2 linked regions of the Arthrobacter globiformis genome follow. The protein of the gene in region 1 interacts with the protein of each later gene in a pairwise test. Links are inferred from orthologs where the notes say so. Each region holds a gene or a part of one and is shown on either strand. Other genes may lie near its edges.

What was found.
Region 2: the proteins of QF036_RS18420 (region 1) and ndk interact in binary tests that used the Escherichia coli proteins (3 or more experiments, as listed by UniProt). The link is inferred for Arthrobacter globiformis from one-to-one orthologs.

What each region holds. Positions count from the first base shown.
Region 1 is NZ_JAUSYZ010000001.1:4,034,121-4,048,974, reverse strand. What follows is about bases 4,211-7,044. They hold QF036_RS18420 (5-formyltetrahydrofolate cyclo-ligase), read right to left. Parts: upstream 6,017-7,044; coding sequence 5,405-6,016; downstream 4,211-5,404. Other genes in these bases: galU (UTP--glucose-1-phosphate uridylyltransferase GalU), read left to right, coding at 6,105-7,010; QF036_RS18425 (FmdB family zinc ribbon protein), read right to left, coding at 4,969-5,256; cpaB (Flp pilus assembly protein CpaB), read right to left, coding at 4,211-4,769. In the rest of the region: QF036_RS18440 (AAA family ATPase), read left to right, coding at 1-3,699; QF036_RS18435 (hypothetical protein), read left to right, coding at 3,696-3,929; more of cpaB, read right to left, coding at 4,023-4,210; QF036_RS18405 (hypothetical protein), read left to right, coding at 7,765-8,742; QF036_RS18400 (SDR family oxidoreductase), read left to right, coding at 8,776-9,576; QF036_RS18390 (hypothetical protein), read right to left, coding at 10,291-10,695; QF036_RS18385 (hypothetical protein), read right to left, coding at 11,170-11,511; zapE (AFG1/ZapE family ATPase), read right to left, coding at 11,587-12,093; magnesium/cobalt transporter CorA, read right to left, coding at 12,093-13,088; QF036_RS18370 (DUF1761 domain-containing protein), read right to left, coding at 13,133-13,558; QF036_RS18365 (Lrp/AsnC family transcriptional regulator), read right to left, coding at 13,568-14,068; QF036_RS18360 (MFS transporter), read left to right, coding at 14,242-14,854. UniProt on the Escherichia coli protein: Involved in the removal of 5-formyltetrahydrofolate.
Region 2 is NZ_JAUSYZ010000001.1:3,459,712-3,474,697, reverse strand. Bases 1-2,966 are described here. They hold ndk (nucleoside-diphosphate kinase), read left to right. Parts: upstream 1-1,256; coding sequence 1,257-1,676; downstream 1,677-2,966. Other genes in these bases: QF036_RS15765 (vitamin K epoxide reductase family protein), read right to left, coding at 1,859-2,542; QF036_RS15775 (DUF4233 domain-containing protein), read left to right, coding at 751-1,215; QF036_RS15780 (bifunctional folylpolyglutamate synthase/dihydrofolate synthase), read left to right, coding at 1-751. Outside these bases: QF036_RS15760 (Rne/Rng family ribonuclease), read left to right, coding at 2,999-6,301; thiD (bifunctional hydroxymethylpyrimidine kinase/phosphomethylpyrimidine kinase), read left to right, coding at 6,570-8,135; rplU (50S ribosomal protein L21), read left to right, coding at 8,464-8,772; rpmA (50S ribosomal protein L27), read left to right, coding at 8,833-9,096; GTPase ObgE, read left to right, coding at 9,214-10,803; proB (glutamate 5-kinase), read left to right, coding at 10,868-11,965; QF036_RS15730 (glutamate-5-semialdehyde dehydrogenase), read left to right, coding at 11,992-13,341; QF036_RS15725 (hypothetical protein), read left to right, coding at 13,421-13,645; nadD (nicotinate-nucleotide adenylyltransferase), read left to right, coding at 13,584-14,315; QF036_RS15715 (hypothetical protein), read left to right, coding at 14,323-14,986. UniProt on the Escherichia coli protein: Major role in the synthesis of nucleoside triphosphates other than ATP. The ATP gamma phosphate is transferred to the NDP beta phosphate via a ping-pong mechanism, using a phosphorylated active-site intermediate.

The sequences.
Region 1 (14,854 bases):
ATCCACGGGATCGTGTTCGACGTGAACGCCGTGACACGGATGGCGTACAGCACAGCGCGGTTCGACCCCCTGCCCGTGCTGGACCGGATCAGCACACTGGTCAAGCCGATCCACGGCGCCGACGTGGAGCACAACCTGCTCGTCTCGACCTTCGCGGACCTTTCCGGCAACCTTGACGATCCGTGGATCAACGGGCAGAACGCCCTGGTGGCCTCGCTGGCCAAGGCCGCGTCGGGTGAAATCGTCGACGTGCCCGCGCTCCAGCCCGGACGCTTTCCCAGCGTGGACGAGCGCGACCCGGCCGAGGAGCTGCTCCTCCTGGACGCCGACGCCGACCAGCAGTATGTGATCGACGCCGTCAGGGCAGGGGACTCGCTGGTGGTGAGCAGCCCGCCCGGCACCGGCCAGACGCAGACGGCCATCAACACCATCGGTGCGCTCGTGGACGAAGGCAAGACCGTTCTGGTGGTGGGGGACCGGCGTGCCAGTCTCAACGAGGTGGCCGGACGCCTCGAAAACCTGGGCTTGGACTCCATCCTTTTCCAGCTGTCCGGAAACGCAACACCGCAGCAGCTCAAGGGCCAGCTGGTGCGTGCCATCGTGCGCAACGAGAAGGCCCAGGAGCCGCAGCTCGGGAGCCTGCACAAGACGCTCACCGAGCACCGCCATGCGCTTGTGGACCACGTCGCGTCGCTGCACAACGTGCGGCAGCGGTGGGGCTGCTCGCCGTACCAGGCCATGCAGTCGCTCGCGGAGCTGACGTCCATCCAGCCTGCACCGGCCACCACCGTCCGTCTCAAGCGCAGCGTCCTGGACAACATCCGGGACCGCGAGGAGCTGGCTGGGCGGCTGAAGCGCGCCGCCGAACTCGGTGCGTTCAGCAGGGCATCGACCACCAGCCCCTGGCACGGTGCACGGCTGGTGACGCGCAAGGAAACCGAGGAAGCGCAGGAGCTTGTGCGTGCGGTGGCGAAGAAGCTGCCGCTGCTGCAGAAACGGATGAAGGACGTGGCCAGCCACGCCGAAATCCGCCTGGGCACCACCTTCGCCGAATGGGGCTCCCAGCTCAAGCTCCTGGTGGCCGTCCGTGAAAGCCTGGACAAATTCACCCCGGACATTTTTGACCGGCCCGTGACCGACCTGATTTCCGCGACGGCGTCCTCGTCCTGGCGCAGGGAGCGCGGCATCGACATGGCCTCGATGCAGCGGTCCCGCCTGCGCCGGGTGGCCAAGGAGTACGTCCGCCCGGGCGTGCATATTGCCGATCTTCACAGTTCGCTGGTGCTGGTCCAGGAACAGCGTGCCCAGTGGGCCGGGTACGCCACCACACAGCGGCATCCGGCGGTACCGTCCGGCCTGGCGGAAATCAGCATCATGCACCGTGGACTGACCCGCGAGATGAAGATGCTGGGTGATGCCCTGCGGCACACGGCTGCGGGCGGTTCGCTCGAAAATGTTCCGTACCCGGAGCTCATGGAGCGTCTGGAACGGCTGGTCGCGGACACCCAGACGCTGCAGACCCTGCCCGAGCGCACGCTGCTCATCGAAAACATGCGCGAGCACGGGCTGGGGGAGCTGCTGGCAGACCTCTCGGAGCGCGAGGTCGGGGCCGGGTCCGTCGCTGCCGAACTTGACCTGGCCTGGTGGCAGTCGGCGCTTGAGGCGATGATCAGCGGTGACGACTACCTGGCCATGTCCGATGGCGACGCGCTGCGCCAGCTGGAGGCGGAGTACCGGCTCGCGGACAACGCCCACATCGCCAGCGGTGCCGGGCGGCTGCGGTGGAAGCTGGCTGAGCGCTGGCGCGCGGGCATCGAGGAGCATGCCCGCCAGGCGGACCTGCTCCGGAGCCTGCTTAAGGACGGGCGGGTCACGCTGGCCGCGCTGACGGCGCAGGCACCGGGCCTGGTTCCCATGCTGGTGCCTGTCTGGTCGGTCAGCCCCTACCTCATGACCGGCCTCCTGCCTGCCGAGCAGAAGTTTGACGCTGTGGTGATCCTCGATGCCGAGGCAACCTCGCTGCAGGCTGTCCTCCCGGCCGTCGCCCGCGCCAAGCAGGTTATCGCCTTCGGCGACGACAGGATCGCCAGTCCCCGCACCTTCACCGTTGCCGTGGAGCGGCTCGCCGCCGGCGAACAGTCGCATCAGAGTGTCGAAAGCGCGTTCACCGCACTTTCGGCAGTGCTGCCGACGGCGCCGCTGCGCTCTGTCTACCGCGCGGTGGACGAGGACCTGGTGTTGCAGCTCAGCAAAAACTTTTATGACGGAGGCCTCCACCGGCTCCCCGAAGGGCAGTCGGCCACGGGGCTGGACCGTGCGCTGACGGTGGAGTACCTGCCCGACGGCACGGGACTGCCCAGCGCCGACCACGAGGGTGTCGAGTCGGTGGTGGCCGAGGTGAACCGGGTAGTGGAGCTCGTGTTCGAGCACGCGCGGCTCCGTCCCCGGACATCGCTGGCGGTGGTGACCGCCAGCCTCCGGCACGCGGCACGCATCGGCGAGTCTATCCGGCTGCAGCTGCCCAACCATCCGTCGCTGTCCGGATTCTTCACGGCAGGTGATGAATCCTTCCGGGTTGTGGACCTGGAGCGTGCCCAGGGGCTGGTCCGCGACCGCGTGATCTTCTCGCCGGGCTACGGGCGGACGCCGCACGGCCGCGCCCTGCACAGCTTCGGTCCGCTGTCCGCCGAGGGCGGCCGGGCCAAGTTCGCCCTGGCCATGACCCGGGCACGGCAGTCGCTCCACGTCCTGACGTGCTTCAAACCGGAGGATCTTGACCGGACACGGCTGGCCCACGGCGCCGTCGATCTCTTCGAACTTCTGGACCGGGAGATCTCCGGCAACACCGACCTGGGGACGCCTGCGTCCAGGGCAGCGGCAAGTGAACAGGCGTTGGGCGCTGATCCACTGGTTGCTGATCTCGGCGACCGGCTGCGTGCCCGCGGTGCCCGAGTATGGCACCAGTACGACGGCGTCATCGACGTGGTGGCCGCGGCCGATCCGCTCAGCACCATGGGCCAGGACGAGGCCGACATTCCACGGCCGGTAGCCATCGAATCGGACGGCACCGAGCAGTACCGGCAGATGACGGTCCGGGAACGCAGCAGGCTGCGCCCCCAGCTGCTGGAGCGGCTCGGCTGGAGGTATATGCCGCTGTGGACCATCGAGGTCTTCACAGATCCCTCGGCCTGCGCCGACAGGATCGGCGGGTACCTCGGGCTTGAGAAGCCCGCCCCTTCGCTGCGTTCCGTGGGCGCGCCGGAATTCTTCCTGGATGACGACGTCAGCACTTTTGCAGTGGGCGACCTGGAGCCCGAACAGGAGGAAGACCCGTACCAAGACATGGATGGCAGATTCAGCGACGACCCGATCGGTTACGATGCTGACCAGAGCGGCCGGGAAGCACGCGATCAGGGCACCACCGAGGCGGTCCTGGCGGACGCGCACTCGTCGGATGCGAATCAGACCGACGCTGATCCGACAGACGCTGGTCTGAGCGACGCTGAACTGACGGGCGCCGGTCAGACACACGCTAACCAGAGGGACGTGGATCAGAGGGGCGTGGATCAGGCTGGCACCCATCAGGCGGACGCCGACAGGGAGGATTCCGGTTCCGACGCTGCCCGCGCCGGAGTCGGCTTCGGTTCTGAGCCCGGCTTGGAACGGCCGGCCACGGGACGGAAGGAGGGCCCGCTGTGACATCCGACGGCGGGGCCGAGCGCAACAACGGCACCGAGCGCAGGGATGCTCAGTCCGCAGGCCGGGAGAAGCCCGCAAAGGCTCGCCGCGCCAAAGCGGGCGGGCCGCAGCGGACCGGCGTGGTCCCCAAGCGGGCAGCCGAGGACGATCCCCGGACCTGGGGCGACGCAGAATCCGGCAACGACCACGACGCTTGGCTGAAGGAGCAGAAGCCCCCGCACTGGGGCTGAGCAACCGGGCAAACACGTCGCGGAATCTCGCAAGCGAGGGGATTCCCACAAGCGAGGGGATTTCAACAAGCCAGAGGATTCGCACGGCCTGGCTCACCGGGCACCGGATGCTACCAGTACGAAAAACAGCTTTCCCTGGGTTGACGCGCCCGCCAAGGCACTGGCCTGGGCAGGGGTGGCGGCCACCACCAGCAGCCCGTCCGAATCCCCGGCAGCAAGCCACTGGCTGCCTTGGCCTTCCTGGCCGGAGGTCCACAGGACGGGCACTGCCTTGGCGAGTACCTTCGAGGCTGATGCCTGCTCATAGCCGTTGCCGCTTGTCAGGACAACGTTCACGAGTTGGCCGGGGGACACCAGCTGGATGGATGACGGGTCCGCCATCCGCAGCGGTACCGCAGCGGACCCGGGCGGCGCCCCCGTCAGCAGCCCTGGCCCGACGAGCTGCGCATCGGTGAGGAGCTGGCCCTTGCGAAGCGGCACTGCCAGCTGCTTGCCGTCCACTCCGGCGCTGTCAGCGAAAGTCCCGTCGGGCACCATAGCCGGCGGAACGCTGATGGTCCCGACATCACTCCCAGCCAGGTTCGCTCCGGCTGGTAGGTCACGGGCAGCGGCGAGGACGCTCACGGTCTGGGCAGGGGCAGGAGTGAGCTGGTGGACGGCGATCCCCGCGGCCGCGCAGAGGAGGAGTGCCACGGCAAGACGGCGGTTACGGTTCAGCCATCCCGCGAAGCGCCGTCCGCGCGGGCGCGGGCGGGCGGCGGAGCCGGGCAATGCCTTGCCCCGGCCGGGACGAACGGCTGGGCGGGATGCCCTTGCAGGGAAAATTCCGGTAGCTGGCATGCCGTCACGCTACGGGCCATCCCTCGCCTCACGACAGGTGCAGGCGGGCGTATGTGGAAAAGGCCCCCGAGGCGCATCGGAAGACTGCCCGAACCGATACTAGTAGCCGGGGGAAACCCTGCCGAAGGAAAAGAGTCCGGCCGGGTAATCCCGGCCGGACGCTATTAGCTTGAAGGCGGCAGGTGCCGCAGGAACTCGCCTAGCTCGCGGCTGCAGCTGCCGGGGCAGCGGATGATGCAGACGACGAGGAGGCGGCCGGGGCGGCCGGCGCTGACGCAGCGGGGGAGGGCGAGACGGTGCTTCCCTTGGAGTCGCGCGAATCAGTCCGGTAGAAGCCGGAGCCCTTGAAGACCACACCGACGCTGTTGAACTTCTTGCGGAGCGTGCCCTGGCATTCGGGGCAGGACGTCAGAGTGCTGTCGGTGAAAGACTGCACGATGTCGAAAGCATGGCTGCAATCTTTGCAGGCATAGGCATACGTGGGCACTGTAGATCCTCCTCTTGGACAAACGACAGGTCCCGTGCTGCCTGGCTTCATTTCCCCGGATTCTCCTTGACGGATCACCGCGGCGGAAACGCCTCCATTAGCAGTCGCAGGGCCTGAGTGCCAATTCTATCACCCCGCCCGGGCGAGGTCACGCGAAGGCTACCAGCCCGGAGGGCATGAGGACTGCCTCGACGGGGCGGTCAAAGTCTTCAGCCGGGATGGTCTGGGCGGGCAGGAGTTCGGAGTCATAGATGATGGCAGCCTTGGGAAGGTGCAGGCCGCCGGCGTTGGCCGCAGCCAGGAACTTGTCGTAATAGCCGCCACCCTGTCCGATCCGGTTGCCGCTGCGGTCCACAGCCGTAGCCGGCATGAACATTCCGGCCGCAGTCCGCACCACATCCAGGCCGTGGCGCTCACCGGCAGGTTCCTGGATGGGCGCATATCTGCTGCGGATAAACTCGCTGTCGGGCGTCCAGAAGACCCAGCTGAGTTCCCGGTCCGGTTCGCAGACAGGGAGCAGGATGCTGTGGCCGGCCTCATGCAGTGCGTGCAGCAGGGGAAGGGTTGGCGGTTCGAAAGCGACGCCGAGGTAGGCGGTGAACGTGGCGGGCTTGCCCGCAGCGATGGCTTCGGCCCACGGCAGCCCATGGGTGGCGATGCCGTCGCCGGCGATTGAGAGGTCTGTTGCTGTCATCGTGGCCCGGATCTGCCGGTGCCGCGAACGGATCCCGTCCTTCGACGGCATTGTCCCTGTTGGCATGGATGTCATCCTTTGTCGCAGCGGCAGGCGGCCGGGCCGCTGCCGGATGCATTTACCGTATGAATGTTCCCTCGGATAGATTAGACCAGTGACTTCCATTAATTGTTCAGTCCGCAAGGCCGTAATCCCCGCTGCTGGGCTCGGCACCAGGTTCCTGCCTGCCACCAAGGCCATGCCCAAGGAGATGCTGCCGGTGGTTGACAAGCCGGCCATCCAGTACGTCGTCGAGGAGGCTGTGAAGGTAGGCCTGAGTGACGTCCTGATGATCACCGGACGCAACAAGCGCGCGCTCGAGGACCACTTCGACCGCGTCCCGGCCCTGGAAGCGACGCTGGAGGCCAAGGGCGACACCGCCAAGCTGGAGTCGATCCAGGCAGCGAGCAACTTGGGCGACATCCACTATGTCCGCCAGGGTGACCCCAAGGGCCTGGGCCACGCGGTGCTGCGTGCGCGCCAGCACGTGGGCTACGAGCCGTTCGCCGTTCTCCTCGGTGACGACCTCATCGATGCCCGCGACGATCTCCTCAGCATCATGATCGATGTGCAGGCCAAGACCGGCGGTTCAGTGGTGGCCCTCATCGAGGTGGAGCCGTCCCAGATCAGTGCCTATGGCTGCGCGGACATCTCCGCAATTGATGGCGAAAGCTTCGTCCGGATCAACAAGCTGGTGGAGAAGCCGGACGTCGACGAGGCGCCCTCCAACCTGGCTGTCATTGGCCGCTATGTGCTCCACCCCGATGTCTTCGATGTGCTGGAAAAGACCGAACCCGGCCGCGGCGGCGAGATCCAGCTGACGGACGCCCTGCAGGAGCTGGCCAGCCGGGACGGTGAAGGCGGCGGTGTGTACGGTGTGGTTTTCCGCGGCCGCCGTTACGACACCGGAGACAAGCTCAGCTACCTCAAGGCCTGCGTGGAGCTCGCCATCGACAGCGACGACCTCGGACCCGGTCTGCGTGCCTGGCTTCCGGAAGTTGCCGCCCGTCTGTCCAAGTAACCCTTCATGAGGGTCAGCCACATCTGGCCGGTCACGCTGGAGTGCGGGGACCTTGTCCTGCGGCCGATCAGGTACCGGGACCGGAAGGAGTGGACTGAGGTCCGTTCCCGCAACAGCGACTGGCTGGCGCCCTGGGAAGCCTCCAATCCGATCCCGGGCGGCTCCCTGCCGGATTACCGCCAGATGGTCAGGTCACTTAACACGCAGGCGGCCCAGGCCACGGCGCTGCCCTTTGTGATCGCGGAGTGGACACCCGGGCACCGTGACCCCGTCATCGTGGGACAGCTGACGGTCTCCTCCATTGTGTGGGGGTCAGCCCTGATGGCGACGCTTGGCTACTGGGTGGATCAGGCGCGGGCCGGGCACGGGATCGCTCCCACGGCGGTGGCGATGGCGACCGATCACTGCTTCCGGACTCTTGGCCTTGCACCGGATGGAGATCAACATCCGTCCCGAAAACGGACCCAGCCTGCGGGTCGTGGAAAAGCTGGGCTTCCGGGACGAGGGCTACCGTCCGCGGTACCTGCACATCAATGGGGAATGGGCAGACCACCGCTCCTTCGCCCTGACTTCAGAGGAAGTTCCGGAAGGCCTCCTCAGCCGCTGGCTGCGGGTCAGGCCCGCCTGACCGCTGACCGGCGGAGCCGCTGGTCAGGGCCGGGTTCTGTGCATAAGTCCAATGATTTGAAGCTCGGCCGCGACACACCGAGACGAATGCCACAACAGCCCCAACATTCCTCATACGGTTTTGTGTGTGGACTTCCCCCTTAGCAGCTCAGTCATCCTTGTGGCTGCTGTTGCGCTCTGGATCGTTTGGGTTGCCCCTTACGTGCTCCGCAACGGCCGGCATCAGTTCCAGGCTGCCGGTGACCTGACGTTGGAAAACGCCGACGCCGAAACTGCAAACCCGCAAGCCGGGACGATCGTGTATATGGCCGCCCAGCAGGAGAAACGCATGGACACCAGGAAGAGCAGCGAACCAGCAACAGGCCTCACCCCGGGTCCGTCCGGCAATAGGCCTGCCGCCCAGGGGGCCGGTGTTTTTCGGATCCGCTACGGGCGGACGGCCATCGCTTTCGTCGGCTTGCTGTCCTTCCTGACGGCGATTGTGGCCGGAGTCCTGCGGCTGTTTGGGCTCGGCAACCCCTGGGTTCCGGCCGTGGCGTTCCTGGCCGGTGTTGCCGCCGTCGTGGTTTTGCGGCGGCTTGCCGTCCGTGACCGGCGCAGGAAAGTCAGCGCCGCCTTCCGGGCGGCCATGGGCTCGGCCGTCAGCCGGGAATCGTCCGTCGAGCACCCCGAGAAGGTGGCACCCGCCCCGGAGCCTGTGAAGCCCCGTGAAAGCGCCCTCTTCGACGCCGAGGCGGAGACGCCGAAGCCCAAGCCCCTCACGGCAGTCGAACTGCGCGAGGCGGCACTGGCAGTTGCCCTCGCGGCCGGCGACGAAAGCGCCGCGGCCCCTGTGCAGGGGCCGGCAGCCTCGCCTGAATCCAGCTGGGATCCGGTGGAGGTTCCCAAGCCGACATACGTTGAAGCGGCCAAAGCCGAGCGTCCCGCGCCCGAGCCCTTGGCGTTGCCCGAGGCGCCGAAGTCCGTGGGCAAGCCTTCACTCAAGCAGGGTACGGCCGCCGCACCTCCTGTAGCCTCCCCCAATGCCTCGCCCGCTAAGCCGCTGACCAAGGCCCAGAGCGCGCTGAGCAACCTTGATGACGTCCTGCAGCGCCGCCGCGCGTAGCCGGGCATCCGTGCCGGCCTAGGCGGCGCAGGGATGACTCGAATCTGCGTGGCCGGCGGCACTGGTGAGGCCGGCCGTGAAGTGGTGCGCCAGGCGCTTGGACTGGGGCACGCCGTCGCCGTTTTGACTCGGAACCCGCCGTGCCCGGGTGCCCGGGAGTATTACGACGGCGCCACGTACTTCCGCGCGGATGTCACCACCGGAGGAGGGGTGCCGGAAGCGCTGGCGGGTGCCGACGTCGTCATCGATTGCCTTGAAGCGCGGACCGGCAAAGCACTCAGGCACTATGCGGCCGGCGGCGCGCTGCTGCTGGGCGAAGCCGCGGCGGCTGGCGTGGCCAGGGCCGTACAGCTATCCATCGTTAACTGCGACCAAAGCGCCCTCACGTATTACCGGTCAAAGGCGGACAAAGAGCGCGTATACGCGAGGTCGCCGCTCGAAACGCGCACAGTGCGGGCAACGCAGTTCCACAGCCTGGTGGCGGGGATTTTCGGTGCGGGTTCCCGCGTTGGCCTCGTACCGGTGATCAAAGGTGCCTGGTTCCAGCCGATCGCCCCGTCCGACGTTGCGGCGGCGCTGCTGGAAGCCGCACTGGAACCGCCGACCAGTGACTCCCACGCGGTGCAGACAATCGGTGGGCCGGAGGTGCTGAGCATGGGATCGCTGGCCGGCGTCTGGAAACGGATAACCGGCGCCAGGGGCCTCGTGACCGAACTGCCGCTGCCCGGACAGATGGGAAGATTTCTGCGTGATGGAAAGAACCTGGCGCCCGAACAGCGTTACGGACAGACGACATTTGAGGCCTGGTTGGCAAACCGGCAAGAAAATTTGTAGCCTAGGGAAACCGGCGTTGAAGTTCCTCCGGGAAACGGCGCCACGGGGTTATAGCTCAGTTGGTAGAGCGCTTCGTTCGCATCGAAGAGGTCAGGGGTTCGAATCCCCTTAGCTCCACAGTTACACCCCGGTCTTCGGACCGGGGTGTTTTTTGCATCCCGGCGACATCCCATGGAAATGCCGACAGCCCCGCCTGCGGAGCCGAGTGGTGGAAAGGGGCCGGATTCAGGTACGGGCTACTCGGGTGCGAGCCGGCTTTCCGAGAGAGACTGTATTCGGCCGGTGGCGGCGAGTGCCTCCGAGAGTAGGCAACTCCCCCCAGCCGCCGCCGGCCCCCACACCGCGTCAGGACTAATGCTCAGACGAATGGGTATACGGGGAAGACCTCAGGGAGGTTCAGCTTCCGCTGCTTGGACGCGGGAGCTGCCTCCGATATGGCAGTCGACGGAGTTGGGCATCAGGCGTGAACGCAGTCGCGGGCTCGTCTTCGGAGACCTCGTTGGTGCTGTTCGTCGCTGGCCGGACTGTCATTGCTGGACTCCTTTGCTCCCGCCGGAATTCGTTCCGGATTCCTGTCTGGGTACCGCTCCTGCTGACTCTCCTCCACGTGTCTCAAGGGCATATCGGCAACTGATCAATACTGGATCAAGAAAATTGTCCAGCAGTTTTCGCTGCATCTGCTGCGGCGCAGGGTGGGGGATGCGCGGCTGCAGCTCAAGGACCCGAAGTTCCGTGGGATTTAGGCGGCAGATGGCCACGCCTGGATGCTTCCCGGACTACCTGCCGGATGTTGGCGAACAGTACTGCCTTCACTGCCGTCATGTCCGGGTTGTGCCCGTGCTTCAGCGCGCTCTCAAGGCTGCGGCAGTAGGCTTCGAGCCGCTGTGCGCCGGCCATCCCTGAGCTGGCCCTCAGGCTGATGATGGCCTCGAGGGTCGTGTCTGTATCGCCGCGGGTGAGGCCCTTGAAGATCCTGGCGGCCCGCACGGGGAGCATCACCAGATACTCCTCCATGAACTTCTGCGCTACCTCCTCCCCGGCTTCCTCCGTGAGGTCCTGCAGCGTGCCGTCATCCAGTACCGGAAGGTCCTGGCCCGAGTCCGGGTCCTCCTCCGCCATGCAGCCACCTCATCCATTTGTCCACGCCGTCCTGCGAGTCTCAATGAAATGGTCCGGGACACAGCTCAAGAACCTGACACTGTCATCGCAGGTTCGGATCAAGAGTTCGTGAGGTAATTGTCCGCCGGGTCCGGAGTACATGGGGGGAATGCGTTCCGGACCCGGCTGTTCTGAAGCGACGGTTCGCGGCTACCTTCTGCTTCAGGGACAGGAACAGTCTGCGGCCTGCACGTTATGAAACGCCGGAGCAACCTGAGAGTCAGACTTCGCTTTTACCCCTTGGGTGCGGGGTTGGACGCTGCACGCCCAAGGTTTTCCCAAGCTTGGGGCTGCAGCTGCGGTATCAGGAAAAGCGGGGCAGAGCCGGATTCTGCCCGCATCTTGCAAGGGCAGCCTTGTTTTGCCAACGCAAAAGGCGGCCAAGGGCAGGAGGAGTGCCCCGCCCGTGGCCGCCAGACGTGTAGGAGAAGCGGGCTACTGGCCGCCGCAGAACCTGCTGTAGGTACTGCCGGCTTGCTCGTAGCCGGTCTTCAGTTCGGTGAGCTTCGCCTCATCCGGCGTTTCCTTAGCGGACTCGTCCGTGTATTCCAGGATGGCCTGCAGCGCCGGGCGCAGCTCGTCCGAGGACACCGCCTCGATGGGGCGGATCTGGTTGGCCAGGCGGGTCATGCCGGTCTTGCCGACGGAGTTCGTGGGGTTCGAGACAACCGTCCTGATCCGGTCGCAGGTTTGTGCGGTGGTGAGCTGCGGTGCAGCGCAGGCGGAAGCGGAGAGGACGAACCCGGCGGCAAGCAGGGCGGTAGTGAGTTTCTTCATGATTCCCTCAGTAGTTGATGTCAATCGATTGTAAGCAGACACAACCGGCTCGGGACGGCAGGGTTACGGCTGTTGTTAGCAGCCGCCGGACTGCTCATCCGCCAACTCTTCGTCCGACTCGATCCTGCGAAGCACCGAGAGCCGCTCTCCTATGCGTGACAGCACGGCGGCCAGTTCCCCAGGAGCGCCGCCGCCGAGCGCACCAGAGAGGCTGCTAAACAGGACCGGCGTAATGAGGAACGGAGTGATGTCCCGGTCGTGGAGGACGTCCAGCAACGCCAGGAACCGCTGCCAGTCAGCCGGGCTGGCAGCGGACTCTGCAGAAGGTGAAGGTATGCCGTCCACCACCCAGGCCGGGAACGTCTCCGCCAGCAGAAGATAGTCCGCCGTCGACAGATCCCCGGCGCACAGCTCGGCAAAGCTGGCCCACAGCATGTCCGGGTCGGCACCTTTGACCGGCAGCGGACCGGCGGGCAGGGACAGCACGTCCCGCTGGGAAGGGGAAGGCCTGAAGAGCCCGCAGGCGCCCAATTGCCGTTCCGTGCCGGGCGTGATGACCAGGCCGCGGTGAAACCCGGCCATCAAAGCCAGCCCTTCCGCTTGAAGATGAGGTACATCAGCGCTGCTGTGGCGGCCATCAGCAGCATCGCCATGGGATAGCCGTAGGCCCAGTGCAGCTCCGGCATATGGTCAAAGTTCATGCCGTAAACGCCGGCCACGAACGACGGGGCGAAGAAGATGGCCGCCCAGGACGAGATCTTTTTTACCTGTTCGTTCTGCTGCGCGCTCGCCTCGTTCTGCCGGTTGGCGGTGAGAGTGCCGTCCAGGGTCAGCGCGTTCTGCAGGAGGTCACGGAATGAATCAGCCCGCGAAATCACCCGCTCCACGTGGTCCTCGACGTCCCGGAGATTGTGCTGGAGCTCGGCGTCGGCAGCAAAGTCGTCAAATCCCTCGTTGAGCTGCTGCATCATGGCGGGCAGCGGATGGATGGCCCGCTGGAACTGGATGACCTCGCGGGCGAGTTCATAGATGCGGCGGGACACCGCGGAATCCCCGGAAAACAGCTGGTCTTCGATTTCGTCGATGTCGTTTTCCAGCCCGGCAACCACCGGGGCGTAGTCGTCCACCACCTGGTCCAGCAATGCGTACAGTACCGCCGGCGGTCCGTGGCGGAGGAGATCCGGCCTGGACTCCAAGCGGCGGCGTACCTGGCCGACGCCGGACATCTCGGCATGCCGGACGGTCACCACGAAGTTCGTGCCAACGAATATATGGAGCTCGCCGAATTCCACGGTTTCGGTGTCATCGCGGTACCGGGCGGGCCTTAGAACAGTGAAAAGGCTGGCCCCGTAGCGCTCCAGCTTTGGCCGTTGGTGGGCCGATACAGCGTCCTCGACGGCCAGCTCGTGGAGGCCAAACTCCGCGGCGACGGCGGCCATCTCGGCTTGTGAGGGACGGTACAGTCCGATCCAGGCCATTCCGCCGTGGCTGCCCAGGGTTTCAAACGTCTGTTCCAGGTTTCCGGGCTCCGCGGTGCGGACCCCGTCGACGTAGACGGCGTTATCGATAATGGTCACAGTCTGCAGGTCTCCGTCTATTTGGGTCAGGACATCGCGTCGGGTCAGGACATCGCGCCGATGATGACTCCGGCGGCTGTCACAGCGAGGACATCGTGGCCGGAGTCGATGAGCGTCACCGCGGCAGGGCGTCCGGCGAACCCGTTGTGGATTACGTGGCCGCCTACGCGGAACACCACTGCCAGCACACAAGCGAACGATCCGCCGGCCAGCGCGTCGTCGAGTCCGAGCTTGCTGATCAGAACTGCGAGCAGGATGGCTGTCAGGGCTGCAGCTGCCATCATGGGAACCCAGATTCCGGCGCCGCCATCGGTGTTCCTGAGGTCCTCCTCCGTCGTGCCCACGGCCTCCATCCACCGCCTGCCGAGCACAGCGGGCAGGTACCAGACGAAGCCGATGGCCATGCTCGCGGCGAAGGCAAGAAGCACGGCAAGCCAGTTGACCTGAAAGAAATAAGAGAGCCAGTCCATGCTCGAATCCTATTCCGGCCGGAGGGGCGCAGGCCCCGGAGACGATTGAACGAGGCGGCTGATCAGCGGCTCGGTCCGGTACGGGATGTGCGTATGGAGGGCCAGCACCGTTTCGGTGCGGATCACGCCCTTGATGCGCAGGATCGAACGCAGCGCGCCCTGAAGATTCTGCGTGTCCGTGGCCACCACCCGGCACCAGACGTCGCCCCGGCCGGAGATCTCGTGCACTTCGAGGACCTGCGGAATCAGCCGCAAAGCGGCGATCACGCCGTCGAGCTCCCGGTGCGTCACTTCAATCGTCACAAAGGCGACGACGTCGTATCCCACCGCTTCGAGGTCGATCTCACGGCCGCCGTCGTGCAGGATGCCGGAGCGCAGCATCCGGCGCACGCGTGACTGGGCAGTGTTCCGCGCAATGCCGAGTTTTTCGCTCAGCTCGCCGATCTGGACGCGGGGGTCGCGGATCAGCTCGAGCAGGATCTTCAGATCCGTGGGGTCCAAGGTGTTCAAATCGTCACTCCGGTTCATGAATCCGGCCAAAGATTGATGGTTTTGCTCAATATTCCCACAGAATGACGCGTGGGTACTCACTCCTGCCGCATTCTTTAGGTACCAAGATTCCATCCGCGCGAGCAGCCCCCACAAGGGGCAGGTTCCGCGGACACACAGGCAAGGGCACGGGCATGACCGTCTTTAGCGAACTTCGAATGCGTCCGGCTGCGGCCACCCGCTTGGGCTGGGATGCGTCCACCACCGCACGGCTGGCCATGGCCGGCGTCGTCATTTTCACGCTCCTGGTGGGTGCGAACCTGGCGACCCCGCTGTATCCGCTGCTGCAGGTGCGGCTGGGCATCGGTTCCCTGGGCATTACTGTCGCGTTCGCCGCCTACGTCCTGGCGCTCGTGGCCACGCTCATCCTCGCGGGGCACTGGTCCGACCACATCGGGCGCCGTGCGGCCCTCGTCCTTGCCGTGCTGACGGGGCTTGCCGGTGGCCTGGTCTTTGCGAACGCGGACAGTCTTGCCGGGCTGTGCGGTGGGCGGGCGCTCCAGGGTGTCGCCGTCGCCCTGGCCACCGGGGCCAGCTCGGCGGCACTGCGTGAACTGCTGCCGGAGCGCCCAGGGTGGGCCTCCCGTTTCACGCTGCTGGCCTCGGCCGGGGGAGTGGCGGCGGGGCCCGCGATCGGAGGGATCCTCTCCCTCCTGCCGGGCTCCACCACCACGCCGTACCTCATCCATTCACTTGTCCTGGCCGTCCTGCTGGTTCCGCTGTACCTGCTGCGGGCCCGTCCCGCCA
Region 2 (14,986 bases), 570 kb from region 1 along the record:
CAGCGCGGCCCAGCCGCTGGATGCCGCGCAGGTCCTGCTGGAGAAGGCCAAGGAGGTGCAGGTGCCGTTCCGCTTCGAAGGCGTGGAATTCGGCGTCGAGTCCCGGCAGGTCGCCGTGGGTGGCCAGGTGGTGACGATCCAGGGCATCGCCGGACGCTACCCGGACCTCATGGTCCCGCTGCACGGCGCCCACCAGGCCGAGAACGCCGCCGTGGCCGTGGCCGCGCTGGAGGCGTTCCTTGGCGGCGGGGAGAAGGAGCTGTCCCTGGAGGTCCTGCAGGAGGCATTCGCCACCGTCTCGTCCCCGGGCCGGCTCGAGGTGATGCGGACAGCCCCCACCATCATCGTGGACGCTGCCCACAACCCGGACGGCATCCGGGCCTCGGCCGAGGCAATCCAGGAGGCTTTCAGCTTCAGCAAGCTGGTGGTCGTGGTGGGCGTGCTCAAGGATAAGGACGCCGGGGAGATCCTGCGCCAGCTCAAGGAATCACTGGGCGACCTCGCGGAGGAATTCTGCTTCACCCAGTCCAATTCCCCGCGGGCGGTGCCTGCAGCGGAACTGGCGGAGCTCGCCGTCGACCTCGGCTTTGGCGAGGAAAACGTGCACATCGCCGAAAAGCTGGACGACGCACTGGAGTGGGCCGTTGAGCGCGCCGAAGCCAACGACGACCTCGCCGGCGGCGTGCTGGTGACCGGGTCGATCACGCTGGTGGCGGACGCCCGCATCCTGCTTGGCAAGGCAGCCGCCTGATGGCGCGGCTCACCAAGGCCCAGCGTGAATGGCGCCCGGGGATGCCCAAGAAGCGCCGGTCCACCAAGGTCATGTTCGCCTCTACGGTCCTGCTGCTGGAAGCCTTCGTGGTCTTCTTCGCCACGCTGGCCGTATTCGGCCTGCGCCGTGCCGAGATCTCCCCGGCGCTGATCCTCTCGGTGGGCATCGGTCTGAGCGTGGTGATGATCCTGGCCTGCGCCGTGCTGTCCAAGCCGTGGGGCATCGGGCTGGGCTGGGTCCTGCAGCTGGTGCTCATCCTCAGCGGCTTCGCGGAACCCATGATGTTCCTCGTGGGCGCGCTGTTCGCCCTCGCCTGGTGGTACGGCATCCGGGCCGGCATCCGGATTGACCGCGAGTCCGCCCAGCGGGACCGCGAGCAGGCCGAGTGGGAGGCCGCCCACCCGGAGGCCTCCGGCAATGAAGGCACCGGCCAGACCCCGTAGACTTACCGTCGAAACCCACAACCAACCTCATTGGAGCACCTGTGAGCATTGAGCGCACCCTTGTCCTGATCAAGCCGGACGGCGTCACCCGTAACCTGACGGGCGAAATCCTCAAGAGGATCGAAGCCAAGGGCTACACCCTGGCCGAACTCAAGAAGACCAACGCCAGCCGGGAACTGCTTGAGCAGCACTACGAGGAGCACGTGGGCAAGCCGTTCTACGAGCCGCTCGTGGAGTTCATGCTCAGCGGCCCCGTAGTCGCAGCGATCTTCGAAGGCCACCGCGTCATTGAAGGCTTCCGGTCGCTGGCCGGCACCACCGACCCCACGACGGCGGCCCCCGGCACGATCCGCGGCGACTTCGGCCGCGACTGGGGCCTGAAGGTCCAGCAGAACCTCGTCCACGGCTCGGACTCGGTGGACTCGGCCGAGCGCGAAATCAAGATCTGGTTCCAGGCCTAAAACCTCCCGCCAGCTGACCGCGCCGGCAGGTTAAGCGCGAACGTACAGTTGTGGCCCCTCACTCCTCGGAGTGGGGGGCCACAACTGTACGTTCGCGCTGATGAGCGGGGCTTAAATGTGCGTTCGCGCTGCCAGAAGCCTGAGGTGCCTAGAAGCCTGCGGTGCCTAGAAGCTTGAGGTGCCTAGAAGCCTGAGGTGCCGGCGAACACCTGGATGAACGCGAAGAAGATCGTCGCAATCACGGCAACGTAGAGCAGCGCCGTGATGATCCAGCCCGAGTCGCCCAGGATCCGGGCCAGGCCTGCCGGCGCCGGAATCACGCCGTGGACTACGTTCCGCACGGTCACCCAGACAAAGAGCGGAATCATCGCTGCCCAAACAACCATGCAGAACGGGCACAGGATGCGGATGGAGTACAGCGCCTGGGACCACAGCCACACCACGAAGATGAAGCCGAGCGTGATGCCGGCCTGCAGCCCAAGCCAGTACCAGCGGGCGAACCGGGCGCCGGCGAGCAGCGCCATTCCCGCGGTGATCGTGATGGCGAAGGCGACAATTCCAATGAACATATTCGGGAAGCCGAAGAGTGAACTCTGCCATGTCTGCATGACCTGCCCGCAAGAAATCCAGGGGTTCACATCGCAGACGGTGGCGTGGTTGGGATCCTTGAGGACCTCGAGCTTTTCCAGCACCAGGATGCCGGATGCCAGCCAGCCCACGACGCCGGTGATGACCAGCAGCCAGCCGAAGGGGCGGTCGCGTGTCATGGCCGGTACGGCGGCACCGGCCGAAGCCGCGGCAGGCCCGGCACCGTCCTGGTGGTCCTGGTCGTAGTCCGTGCCTGTGGAAGGCGATATGCGTGGCATGGGATGGCGTCCTTTGTCCGGGGTGCTCCTGCCCAGATTGTATCGCCGCCAGCTTGGGGCAGTCTGTACTCACCGTCAAAGGCCGCATTGACCGGCTTTGTCACACAATTACAGCGTATTTGAACAGCAATATGAGAGAATAAACGTGGCTGGAGCGCGAACCACATTCGAACTCCAGTCCGGTGGCTTGTTCCCAAGACCGCCAATGAGCAGTGGTGCAGGCTTTGGAAAGAAGATCCAGCCTCCCACCTTGCATTGGACGGCACCTGGTTGTGGTTGTCAGAACAACGGGTTCCAGTAACAATCCCGCCGGCCTGTCAGGCCTGCCGCACCCCACTGCCGGTGCGAGCCTGCTGGTATCCAATTGACTTCTGTCAATGCCTGCGGGTTTTGACAATATGTGCCCCAATGGGTGCCGAATGTGGCGGTACGTCAGGGGCAGGAGTGTTGCCACATATGGATAATGACCAGGTTATAGCCGTGAATGTTGAACCGGCTGCCGCCGGCGAAGCCGCCGCCGAGGCTCCCAAGAAAGCCACCAGGACCCGGCGCAAGACACCGCCCAAGGCCACAGCACTGGACGCGGAGTCCGCGGCGTCGTCGGAAACTGCAGCGGCTGATGCCGCAGTGCCGGAGTCCGCTGTCGCGGAAAGCGCGGAAGCCCCGGCAAAGACCCCGGTGCGCCGGACCCGCGCCCGGAAGAAGGTTGCCGAAGAGCCGCTGCCCGCTTTTGCGGAAGCCGCCGGGGCCGAAGTAGATGTGCAGGAAGCCGGGGAACAGGCAGCCGCCACGGAGCCGGCAGTCGAGGCTGCGGCCGTTCCGGCCGCCGACGAACCTTCTGCAGAGGAACCTTCTGCCGAGTCAAAGCCTGTGCGCCGCCGCCGGGCAACAAAGCCGAAAGCCGCGGAGCCGGCCGAAAGCCCCGCTGAGCCGGCGGAGTCTGCCGAGCCTGCCGCTGCCGTGACTTCCGCTGAGGCGGCATCAACCGGACGGACGGAGGTGCCCGCCCCGGCCGCTGGCGTCCCTGCAGCCCAGGCAGCGCCGGCCGGAGCAGTCCCTGCCGAGCAGTCGGCTGCACAGGAAGCCGTTGCCGAGGAAGAGGCCGAAGAAGAGGCTGCCGGGCAGTCGCACCTGGGTTCCCTCTTCCTGGAGCCTGCCTCAGTTACATCCATCATTTTCCAAGCCCCTGACCTGAACACCGTCATCCGCCCTGCCGCTCCAGCCAAAGAGGACGCGGCCGCCGAGGAAGGCGAGGATGAGCTGGAGGACGAGGGCGGCCGCCGCCGGCGGCGCAGCCGCGGCCGCCGCGGCCGCAGCCGGACCGACCGCGAGGTCACCGACGGCGATGATGGAACAGACGATTCCGACGAAGCCGGCGAAGATGAGGGTGCGCAGCCGGAAGACGGCGTGACGTCCCGCCGTCGTCGCCGCCGCCGCCGCGGTGACCAGGACCTGGAACTGACCGGCGGGGGAGACGACGATCCCCCCAACACGGTCACCCGCGTCCGCGCCCCGCGGACCATCAGCGAGGCACCGGCGAGCAACCGCGTGACCAGCGTCAAGGGATCCACCCGCCTGGAGGCCAAGAAGCAGCGCCGCCGCGAATCGCGGGACACCGGCCGCCGCCGCACCGTGATTACCGAGGCCGAGTTCCTGGCCCGCCGGGAATCCGTGGACCGCCAGATGATCGTCCGCCAGCGCGACGACAGAATCCAGATCGGCGTCCTGGAAGACGGCGTCCTGGCTGAGCATTTCGTCTCCAAGACGCAGCAGGACTCCCTGATCGGCAACGTCTACCTGGGCAAGGTCCAGAACGTCCTGCCGTCCATGGAAGCCGCTTTCGTCGACATCGGACGCGGCCGCAACGCCGTGCTGTACGCCGGTGAGGTCAACTGGGACGCAGCCACCCTTGAAGGCAAGCAGCGCCGGATCGAAAACGCGCTGAAGTCCGGCGACTCCGTCCTGGTCCAGGTCACCAAGGATCCGGTGGGCCACAAGGGTGCACGGCTCACCAGCCAGATCTCCCTGCCCGGCCGGTATCTCGTGTACGTCCCCGGCGGGTCCATGACCGGCATCTCCCGCAAGCTGCCCGACGTCGAACGGAACCGCCTGAAGCGGATCCTCAAGGACCGCCTCCCCGAGGACGCGGGCGTCATTGTGCGGACGGCCGCTGAAGGCGCCTCCGAAGAGGAACTGACCCACGACATCAACCGTCTCCGTGCCCAGTGGGAGGGGATTGAGAGCCAGGCGAAGTCCACCAAGGTACTCGCCCCCGAACTGCTCTACGGCGAACCGGACCTGACCATCAAGGTGGTGCGGGACGTCTTCAACGAGGACTTCTCCAAGCTGATCGTGTCCGGCGACGAAGCGTGGGACACCATCGAGGCCTACGTCACCTACGTTGCTCCGGATCTGGTGGGCCGGCTCGAAAAGTGGACCAAGGACGAGGACATCTTCTCCGCCTGGCGCATTGACGAGCAGATCCACAAGGCCCTGGACCGCAAGGTCTTCCTGCCGTCCGGCGGCTCGCTGGTCATTGACCGGACCGAGGCCATGACTGTGGTTGACGTCAACACCGGCAAGTTCACCGGCAGCGGCGGCAACCTCGAAGAGACGGTCACCAAGAACAACCTGGAGGCAGCCGAGGAAGTTGTCCGCCAGCTGCGGCTGCGCGACATCGGCGGCATCATCGTCATCGACTTCATCGACATGGTGCTGGAATCCAACCGCGACCTTGTCCTGCGCCGCCTGGTGGAATGCCTGGGCCGCGACCGGACAAAGCACCAGGTGGCCGAAGTGACCTCCCTGGGACTCGTGCAGATGACGCGCAAGCGCATGGGCACCGGGCTCCTGGAAGTCTTCGGCGAGCAGTGCGAGGCATGCGCCGGCCGGGGCGTCGTCACCCATGACGAGCCGGTAGAGCACCGCCGCGCCAACACCGTGGCCGCGGAGCACCACGTGCACCGCGCAGAAGTCCAGCCCCCTGCCCGTTCCGAGCGGAAGCGCCGCCGCGGCAAGGGGGGACAGCCGTCCTTCGAGCCTGCACCGGCTGCCCCTGCCGCCGTGCACCACCCGGAACCGTCGGAAGCAGAACGCCACGCCAAGGCTGAAGCGACCCGCGCTGCCCTTGCCAACATCGCGGCAGCAGCCCACGCCGCCCACCTGCACGAGGAAGCAGCGCACAGCGCCGCAGCGTCGGGTGAGGCCGCACGGCCGGCTGCACCCGCGGCCGCAGGACCGGAAAGCCCCGTGGTGCACCGCGCTCCGGAAACGGAGAGCGTCTCCGGACGGCCCGGCGCCGTGCTCACCTTCGGCGGCGAGAAAGTCATTCTTCCGTTTGTCGATCACAGCGAGGTGCCGGCCAAGGAAGCGCCGGCGCTGACGCTGCACCGCCTGGAGGAAGCCTTCGCGCACCTCGGTGCTCCGGCCGCCCCCGCCGAGGAGGAGGCTCCCGCCACGGCCCGGCCGGCAAGCCAGCAGCCGGAGAGCCAGCAGCCGGAAGGCCAGCGCGCTGAAAGCCCTGTTGCGCCGTCCCACAGCCGCCGTCCGCGCCGCAACCGCAGTGCCAGCCGCGCCCAGGGTGCAGCCAATGAGACATCCGTGGAACACCACGAGGTTGCTCCGATGGCAGCTGCCGGGCACTCGCACGAGGCCAAGGCGCCGGAGGCAGGCAATGCGCAGGGAACGCCCAAGGCGACTCAGCAGTCCGCCAGCGAACCCATCATCCTGGGCGTCGGGGTACCTGCCTCAGAGCTCTAGGACCAGCGAACTCTGAGCTGACTCACGGAAAGGTCCGGCACCGCGCCTGCGATGCCGGACCTTTGGGGTTCCCGGGGGATGTGGCACGGGCCAGTGCTCGATCAAAGTCCAGGCGGCGGGGCACAGCCCGCGGAAGCCTGTCGCAAACGTCAAATTCCGTGTCCCGGCCCGGACGAACCGCTAGGCTGGGGGACTGACACGGGGTGCCGCGCACGGGCCGGCTGAGATCCAAACCCGTTGAACCTGTCCGGTTAGCACCGGCGAAGGGATGTCTTCCTTGTCATCAGCATCACTCCTGCCCGCACCCGCGGCTGCTGCCGGTTCCCTTCTGGAAACCGTGGCGCCGGCCGCTCCGACCTCCCGCGACATTCCCCGGGTCCTGGCCATTGCGGGCTCGGATCCGTCCGGCGGCGCAGGCATCCAGGCCGACCTGAAAAGTATTGCCGCCCACGGTGGCTACGGAATGGCCGCCATAACGGCCCTCACCGCCCAGAACACCACCGGCGTGCGGGGCGTGCACGTTCCGCCGGCAACCTTCCTGTCAGCGCAACTGGACGCCGTCAGCGACGACATCCAGGTGGACGCCGTGAAGATCGGCATGCTCGGCGATGCACAAGTGATTGCCGCAGTCCGCAGCTGGCTCGAAAAGGTGCGGCCCGGCGTCGTGGTTGTGGATCCGGTGATGGTGGCCACCAGCGGTGACCGCCTCCTTCAGGAGTCCGCGGAGGCAGCACTCGGCGAACTGCTGCCGCTGGCGGACCTGATCACCCCCAACCTGCCCGAACTGGCCATGCTGCTCGGGGAACCGGAGGCCGCGGACTGGACCGGCGCCCTTGACCAGGGCAGGCGGCTCGCGGCCCGGACCGGTGCCACGGTCCTCGTCAAAGGCGGTCACCTGAACGGCTCAACCTGTCCGGATGCCCTCGTGAACACGGCCGGGCTGCTGTCTGCGGAGGCGGTGGAGTTTGCGGGCGAACGGATCATCACGCGGAACAGCCACGGCACCGGGTGCTCGCTCTCCTCGGCCATGGCCACGGCCCAGGCACGGCTGGGCGACTGGGAGGCGTCACTGCGGGCGGTCAAGCCCTGGCTGGCCGGGGCCCTCCGTACCTCCGGGCAGCTGGAGGTCGGCGCAGGCAACGGACCGATCAACCACTTCCACCACCTGGCCCAGCCCGAACGGAAGGGCGGGTTCGCGGAACTGCTGCGCGCTGAGACCGTTGCCGACCTGGAAGCCATCTATGGCCTGGGCTTCATCCGTGGACTCGCCGAAGGCACCCTGGTGGAGCGGGAATTCGCGTACTACCTGGCCCAGGATGCCATTTACCTCAACGGCTACTCCCGTGTCCTGGCGCGGGCCAGCGCACTCGCGCCAACCGAGTCCGAGCAGCTGTTCTGGGCGCGCTCGGCCCAGCAATGCCTTGAAGTTGAATCGGAATTGCACCGCAACTGGCTCAGTACGCGCACCGTGCAGACGGAGCTTGGCCCGGTCACGAAGGCGTACGTGGATCATCTGGTCGCGGCTTCGGCGGGCGGCAGTTACGCCGTACTGGTCGCCGCGGTCCTGCCTTGCTTCTGGCTGTACGCCGAGGTGGGAGAGACCCTGCACGCCGAATATGTGGCCGCCGGGGCGCAGGCCGGGCACCCGTACGCCGAGTGGCTGCGGACATACGCTGACGAGGAGTTCGCTGCCGCGACCCTGCGGGCCATCGAAATCGCCGACGACGCCGGCCGGGCCGCGTCGGCGGGGGAGCGTGAAGCGATGATCACCGCGTTCCGGCAGTCCTGCCGCTACGAGGTGGAATTCTTCGACGCGCCGAGCCGTCACAGCTGAGCGGAAGTGCGCGCTGCGCCGGGTAAGATAGTCGCGCACGGCATCGGATGTCCGGAACAGCGCCCGTGTGGCGCCTATCACGGACAACCCGCCGGTGCCAGCCTCATTTGCGGCCGACGACGGAATTAGCGTATTCTAGATCTTCGGTGCTTACGCCAACACTTGGGTTATGACCCGGGATCGTCCAATCGGGCTTGTTCCTGGGATAGCTCACGGGTTCCCCCCGGGCAATCCACGGCGTTGAGGCACAGCGAGAGCCAGGCCAATCATTGGACCCAGGTTCCGCACGCAAATTTAGTAATAGACGTCGAGAGAAGTGAGTGCCCAAGTGGTGTACGCGATTGTCCGCGCAGGCGGCCGCCAAGAGAAGGTTTCCGTTGGAGACTTCGTTACCCTGAACCGCGTCGCCGGTGGAGCCGGCAGCACCATTGAGCTGCCCGCGCTGCTCCTGGTAGACGGCGACAAGGTCACCTCCGCAGCTGCGGACCTGGCCAAGGTAACGGTTACGGCTGAGATCCTCCAGGACCTTCGTGGTCCGAAGATCGTCATCCAGAAGTTCAAGAACAAGACCGGTTACAAGAAGCGCCAGGGTCACCGTCAGGAACTGACCAAGGTCAAGATCACCGGTATCAAGTAACCGACGGTTACTGTTCAGGTTTTCAGCAGATTCCCCAGAATTTAAAGGCAGGCATTCCAAATGGCACATAAAAAAGGCGCGAGCTCCACTCGCAACGGTCGTGACTCCAACGCCCAGTACCTCGGCGTCAAGCGCTTCGGCGGCCAGGTAGTTTCCGCAGGCGAGATCATCGTTCGCCAGCGCGGCACCCACTTCCACCCCGGTGCAGGCGTTGGCCGCGGTGGCGACGACACGCTGTTCGCACTGCAGGCAGGCGCTGTTGAATTCGGCACCCGCCGCGGCCGTCGGGTCGTGAACATCGTTGCAGCTGCAGCTGCAGAGTAACAACAGGATCTGAACCGGTGGAGCGGGCCATGATGGCCCGCTCCACTGTTCTTTTAACCGCATTACAATCAATTTGGACGTTCAAGACGGCCGAGTTAGCAATAGAGGAGATTCACCGTGGCGAGCTTTATAGACCGGGTAGTACTGCACGTATCGGGCGGTACCGGCGGCCACGGCTGCGTCTCCGTGCACCGTGAGAAGTTCAAGCCGTTGGGCGGCCCCGACGGCGGCAACGGCGGCGACGGCGGCGACGTCATCCTGCGCGTCGACTCGCAGACCACCACGCTGCTCGACTACCACCACGCACCCCACCGGCACGCCACCAACGGCGGCCCCGGCATGGGTGACTGGCGCGGCGGCAAGAATGGCGAAACCCTGGTCCTGCCGGTTCCGGACGGAACCGTCGTCAAGACCAAGGACGGCAAGGTCCTTGCTGACCTCGTTGGCGAGGGCACCGAATTCATCGCGGCGTCCGGCGGGCAGGGCGGGCTGGGCAACGCCGCCTTGTCCTCCCAGAAGCGGCGGGCGCCGGGATTCGCCTTGCTTGGCATCGAGGGTGACGCCAGCGATATCGTCCTCGAGCTGAAGTCGATTGCCGACATCGCCCTGGTGGGGTTCCCCTCCGCCGGCAAGTCCAGCCTGATCGCGGCGATGTCTGCCGCCCGGCCGAAGATCGCCGATTATCCCTTCACCACCCTCATCCCCAACCTCGGCGTCGTGCAGGCGGGCGACGTGCGCTTCACTATCGCCGACGTCCCCGGGCTCATTGAAGGCGCAAGCGAAGGCAAGGGCCTGGGACACAACTTCCTGCGGCACGTCGAGCGGTGCGCCGCTTTGGTTCACGTTTTGGACTGCGGTACGCTGGAATCTGACAGAGATCCACTCTCCGACCTCGCCATCATCGAAGCTGAACTCGAGAAGTACGCCGTCGATATGAGCTATGCCGGCACCGACGGCGAGGTTGTTCCGCTGAACCACCGGCCCCGGCTGGTGGCTTTGAACAAGGTCGACCTGCCTGACGGCAAGGACATGGCCGAGTTCGTCCGCCCGGAGCTGGAGTCGAGGGGCTACCGCGTGTTCGAGGTTTCGGCCACGAGCCACGAAGGCCTCCGGCAACTCGGATTTGCCATGGCGGAGATCGTCAAGGCCGCCCGCGACAGTGTGGAGGCCACACCGCCGAAGGTGCACGCACCGGTACTCCGGCCCCGCGCCGTCAACGAGACCGGTTTCCGGATCCGCCGCGAGGAGAAGAACCTGGAGCCGCTGTTCCGCGTGCTGGGCGAGAAGCCCGTGCGCTGGGTCAAGCAGACGGACTTCACCAACGAGGAAGCCATTGGCTACCTTGCCGACCGGCTGGCCAAGCTCGGCGTCGAAACCGAGCTGTTCAAGCAGGGCGCGAAGCCCGGCGACACCGTAGTGATCGGTGAGGACGACGGCGTGGTGTTCGACTGGGAGCCGACCATGATGGCTGGCGCCGAGCTGCTGGCTTCGCCGCGCGGCACGGACGTCCGGTTCGCAGACATCGGCGACCGTCCCACCCGCGGCCAGAAGCGTGAGGAACAGATCGAACGCCGTGAGGCCAAAGCAGCGGCGCGTGCCGAGCTGGAAGCCGAGCGCAAGGCGGGCATCTGGACCGAATCAGTCAGTGGGCGCCGTGCAGCACGGCCGCTCAAGGAGAGTGGACTGAACACCCAACATGAGGAGTGAACCCGCACACGTGTCTGATAATTCCGCAATTGTCATCGAGGAACCAAGAACCGACGACCGCAGCATGCTCGCCAGGGCCCGCCGCATTGTCGTCAAGGTCGGATCGTCGTCGCTCACAAGCATCAAGGGCGGAATCTCCGAAGAGGCGTTGATCGAACTCTCCAATGCGCTGGCCGCCAAGAGCAACGAGGGCACCGAAATCATTCTGGTTTCCTCCGGTGCCATCTCAGCGGGGCTGGCACCTCTGGGCCTTATCAAGCGCCCGCGCGACCTGGCAACGCAGCAGGCCGCAGCCAGCGTTGGACAGGGGCTGCTCATGGCCCGCTACACCCACGCCTTCGCGGCGCACGGCGTGACCGTGAGCCAGGTGCTGCTGACCGCGGATGACCTGATGCGGCGCAGCCACCACCAGAACGCGTTCCGGGCATTGAACCGTCTGCTGAACCTGGGCGTGGTTCCCGTGGTCAACGAGAATGACACCGTAGCCACCCACAAGATCCGCTTCGGCGACAACGACCGGCTCTCGGCCCTCGTGGCCCACCTGGTCCGTGCCGATGCGCTGGTGCTGCTTTCCGACGTCGACTCCCTTTACGACGGCCCGCCCGCCAAGGGGGCCAAGCGGATCCCGCAGGTTGACGGCCCCCAGGACCTGGAAGGCGTCAACATCGGCACCCCGGGCAAGGCCGGCGTCGGCACCGGCGGCATGCAGACCAAGGTCGAGGCCGCCACGATGGCCGCCGATTCGGGCATTCCCGCCCTCGTCACGTCGACGGCCAATGCGGCCGCCGCCCTGGCCGGCGAAGACGTGGGAACGTGGTTCTCCGTCAACAGCGGCCGCAAGTCCGTGCGGATGATGTGGCTTGCCCACCTGGCGCACGTGCAGGGCCGCCTGCTTCTCGACGACGGCGCTGTGGCCGCCGTCCGGGACCACGGTGCCTCGCTGCTGCCGGCGGGTATTACGTCAGTTGAAGGCCACTTTGAATCGGGCGACGCCGTCGAAATGGTTGCGCCCGACGGCACCGTCATTGCCCGCGGCCTGGTCAACTATTCAGCCGACGAACTGCCGCAAATGCTGGGCCGCTCCACCGTGGAACTGGGGGAGTCCCTGGGCCGCGGTTTCGACCGTGAGGTTGTTCACGTTGACGACCTGGTTCTGGTCTAAGGGCCGGACTCGCCTAGACTTGAATGATGACTGAGGCACTGATGAACCAAGCAGCTGAGACATCCAACGACGCTACGAAGGTCCCCTCCCTGCCGGCAGACAGCCAGCCCGCACCGGCTGACGTCGAGTCGGCCGTCTACGCCATCGCCGACCGTTCCCGCCAGGCCGCCCGCAGCATGGGCCGCGCCAACCGGGCCTGGAAGGACAAGGCCCTGCGCGCCATCGGGGGCGCCCTGCTCGCAAACAAGCAGCAGATCCTGGCCGCGAACACCAAGGACGTGGAAGCGGGCCGCGCCAACGGCACGTCCGCCGCCCTCCTGGACCGGCTGACCCTGAACGAGACCCGCATTTCCGCCCTCGCCGACGCCCTGGAGAACCTGGCGGGGCTGCCCGATCCAGTGGGCAATGTGGTGCGCGGACAGACCCTGCCCAACGGCCTGCGCCTGCGCCAGGTGAACGTCCCCATGGGCGTCGTGGCGGCCATTTACGAGGCGCGTCCGAACGTGACGGTGGACATCGCCGGCCTGGCGCTTAAGAGCGGCAACGCCGTGATCCTCCGCGGCGGTTCGGCCGCAGCCTTCACCAACGAGGCCCTCATCCGCGTGCTGCGCGATGCCCTGGAGTCCGTTGGCCTGCCGGCCGATGCGGTGCAGACAGTGGACCAGTACGGCCGTGAGGGCGCCAATGTGCTCATGCGTGCCCGCGGACGCGTCGACGTGCTGATTCCCCGCGGCGGCCGTGAACTGATCCAGACCGTCGTCAACAATTCCTCCGTGCCGGTCATTGAGACCGGCGAGGGCAACGTCCACATCTTCATCGACGAGTCAGCCAGTGAAGACATGGCAGTGGAGATCCTCCTCAACGCCAAGACGCAGCGCCCCAGCGTCTGCAACACTGTGGAGACGCTCCTTGTGCATTCCGGCTCCACGGTTTTGCCCGCGGTCGCCGCAGCCCTGAGCAAGGCGGGTGTCCGGCTGCATGCCGATGACCGCGTGCGGGCTGCGCTTCCGGCGTCGGTGGAGTCCCTGCCGGCAACGGAAGACGACTGGGCCACCGAGTACATGGACCTGGACCTGGCCGTGGCCATGGTGGACAGCCTGGACGACGCCGTGAAGCACATCCGGGCCTGGTCGACAGGGCACACCGAAGCCATCCTGACCAATGACCTGCGAAACGCCGAGCGCTTCATCGCGGAAATCGATTCCGCTGCGGTCATCGTGAACGCGTCCACGCGGTTCACCGACGGCGGCGAATTGGGCCTGGGTGCCGAGGTCGGCATCTCCACGCAGAAGCTTCACGCCCGCGGCCCGATGGGCCTGACCGAGCTGACGACCACGAAGTGGATTGTCCAGGGCGAGGGCCAAGTCCGCGCCTGACATAGCGGTAACATAGTAAAGAAGTCCGGAACGGCGGGAATTTCCGCCGTCGTCATCCTTTTTATTCCTAGGGGAGAAAATGCTGCTCCAGCAGATTGCCGCGTCAGTTGCAGAACACGAAGAGAGGGCACCCTTGTGGGCCGAGCCGTGGGTCTTCGGCATCTCGATGTTTTCCATCTTCGTAGTGCTGATGTTCGTCACCCTCTCCTACACCAACCTCGGCAACCGCCACTCTGCGGTTGATGAGCACTCTGACCCGCACCGCCAGCACCCCAACAAGCACGACCACGGCCAGGGCCACTAACATTTCCGCCGCATTGCACCACAGGGATACGCAGCGCCGGCTGCGGCTGGGCGTGATGGGCGGGACTTTCGATCCCATCCATCACGGCCACCTTGTGGCCGCCAGCGAGGTGGCTGCCAAGTTCGGGCTCGATGAAGTCGTGTTCGTGCCTACTGGCCAGCCGTGGCAAAAGTCCAGCAAGCAGGTCAGCCAACCCGAGCACCGTTATTTGATGACGGTGATCGCCACGGCGTCGAACCCGCGGTTTACCGTCAGCCGCGTCGATGTGGACCGTCCCGGTCCCACGTACACCATCGACACGCTCCGCGACCTGCGGACGCAGCGGCCTGACGCCGACCTGTTCTTCATCACCGGCGCTGACGCTTTGGCGCAAATCCTGTCATGGAAGGACATCGACGAGCTGTGGTCGCTGGCCCACTTCGTGGGAGTGACACGGCCTGGCCATGAGCTCGACGGCATGGGCCGAAAGGACGTCAGCCTGCTCGAGGTCCCCGCGATGGCGATCTCGTCAACCGACTGCCGCGCCCGCGTTGCCGCCCATAACCCTGTCTGGTACCTGGTGCCGGACGGAGTGGTGCAGTACATCGCGAAATACGGGCTCTATGCCGCACCGGCCGGGAACTGCAGCTCCGAAACTACCGAGACAAACGATCCAGCCAGCACTGAATGAGTTTGAGATGAGTCAGGAACAGCAACCGATCCGCAGCCGCCGGGAACTGCGCAAGGCCCGGGATGAAGCCCTGGCCAGGAACCGGAACGCCGCCCCTCCGGGTGCCGGCGAGTCAGCCCCTGCCTCGAAACTTCCTGCCTCAAAAGGTCCCGCCGCAAACCCGCCTGCGTCGAAGCGTCCGGCCGCCCCGGGCTCAGGCACGTCCGCTCCTGCCGGCCCGGAGAAGACGGACTCTTCGCGTGCTTCCGAAGACAACAGGCAGGACAATGCCACTGGACGCGTGCGCCGGGTTGCGCCGGGCCCCGTGGACTCCCCGCCGGCCGGCTCAGCCGCCGAACGCTCGTCCCAAATCCGTGCCCGCGACAGGGCAGCCCTGCGCACCATCAAGGAGCTCGCCGAAAAGGAAGAGCAGCTTTCCGGCGGCGGCCCGCCGACGCGCCGTCAGCTGCGGCTGATGCAGCTCAAGGAGCAGGCGATTACGTCGGCAATGCCCGTTGTGCCGCCGGCCGACGGCGGGGCACCCACCGGGAAATCGTCCGCTTCTTCGTCCGGCTCTTCGTCGGCTACGACCGGCAAACCGGCTGCAGCCACGGGGCCCAAGCCGGCCGGCCAGCCCTCCAATGGTCAGGGCCCTCGGCCCGCGACGCCGGCGGGGGACGATCTCCCCGAGG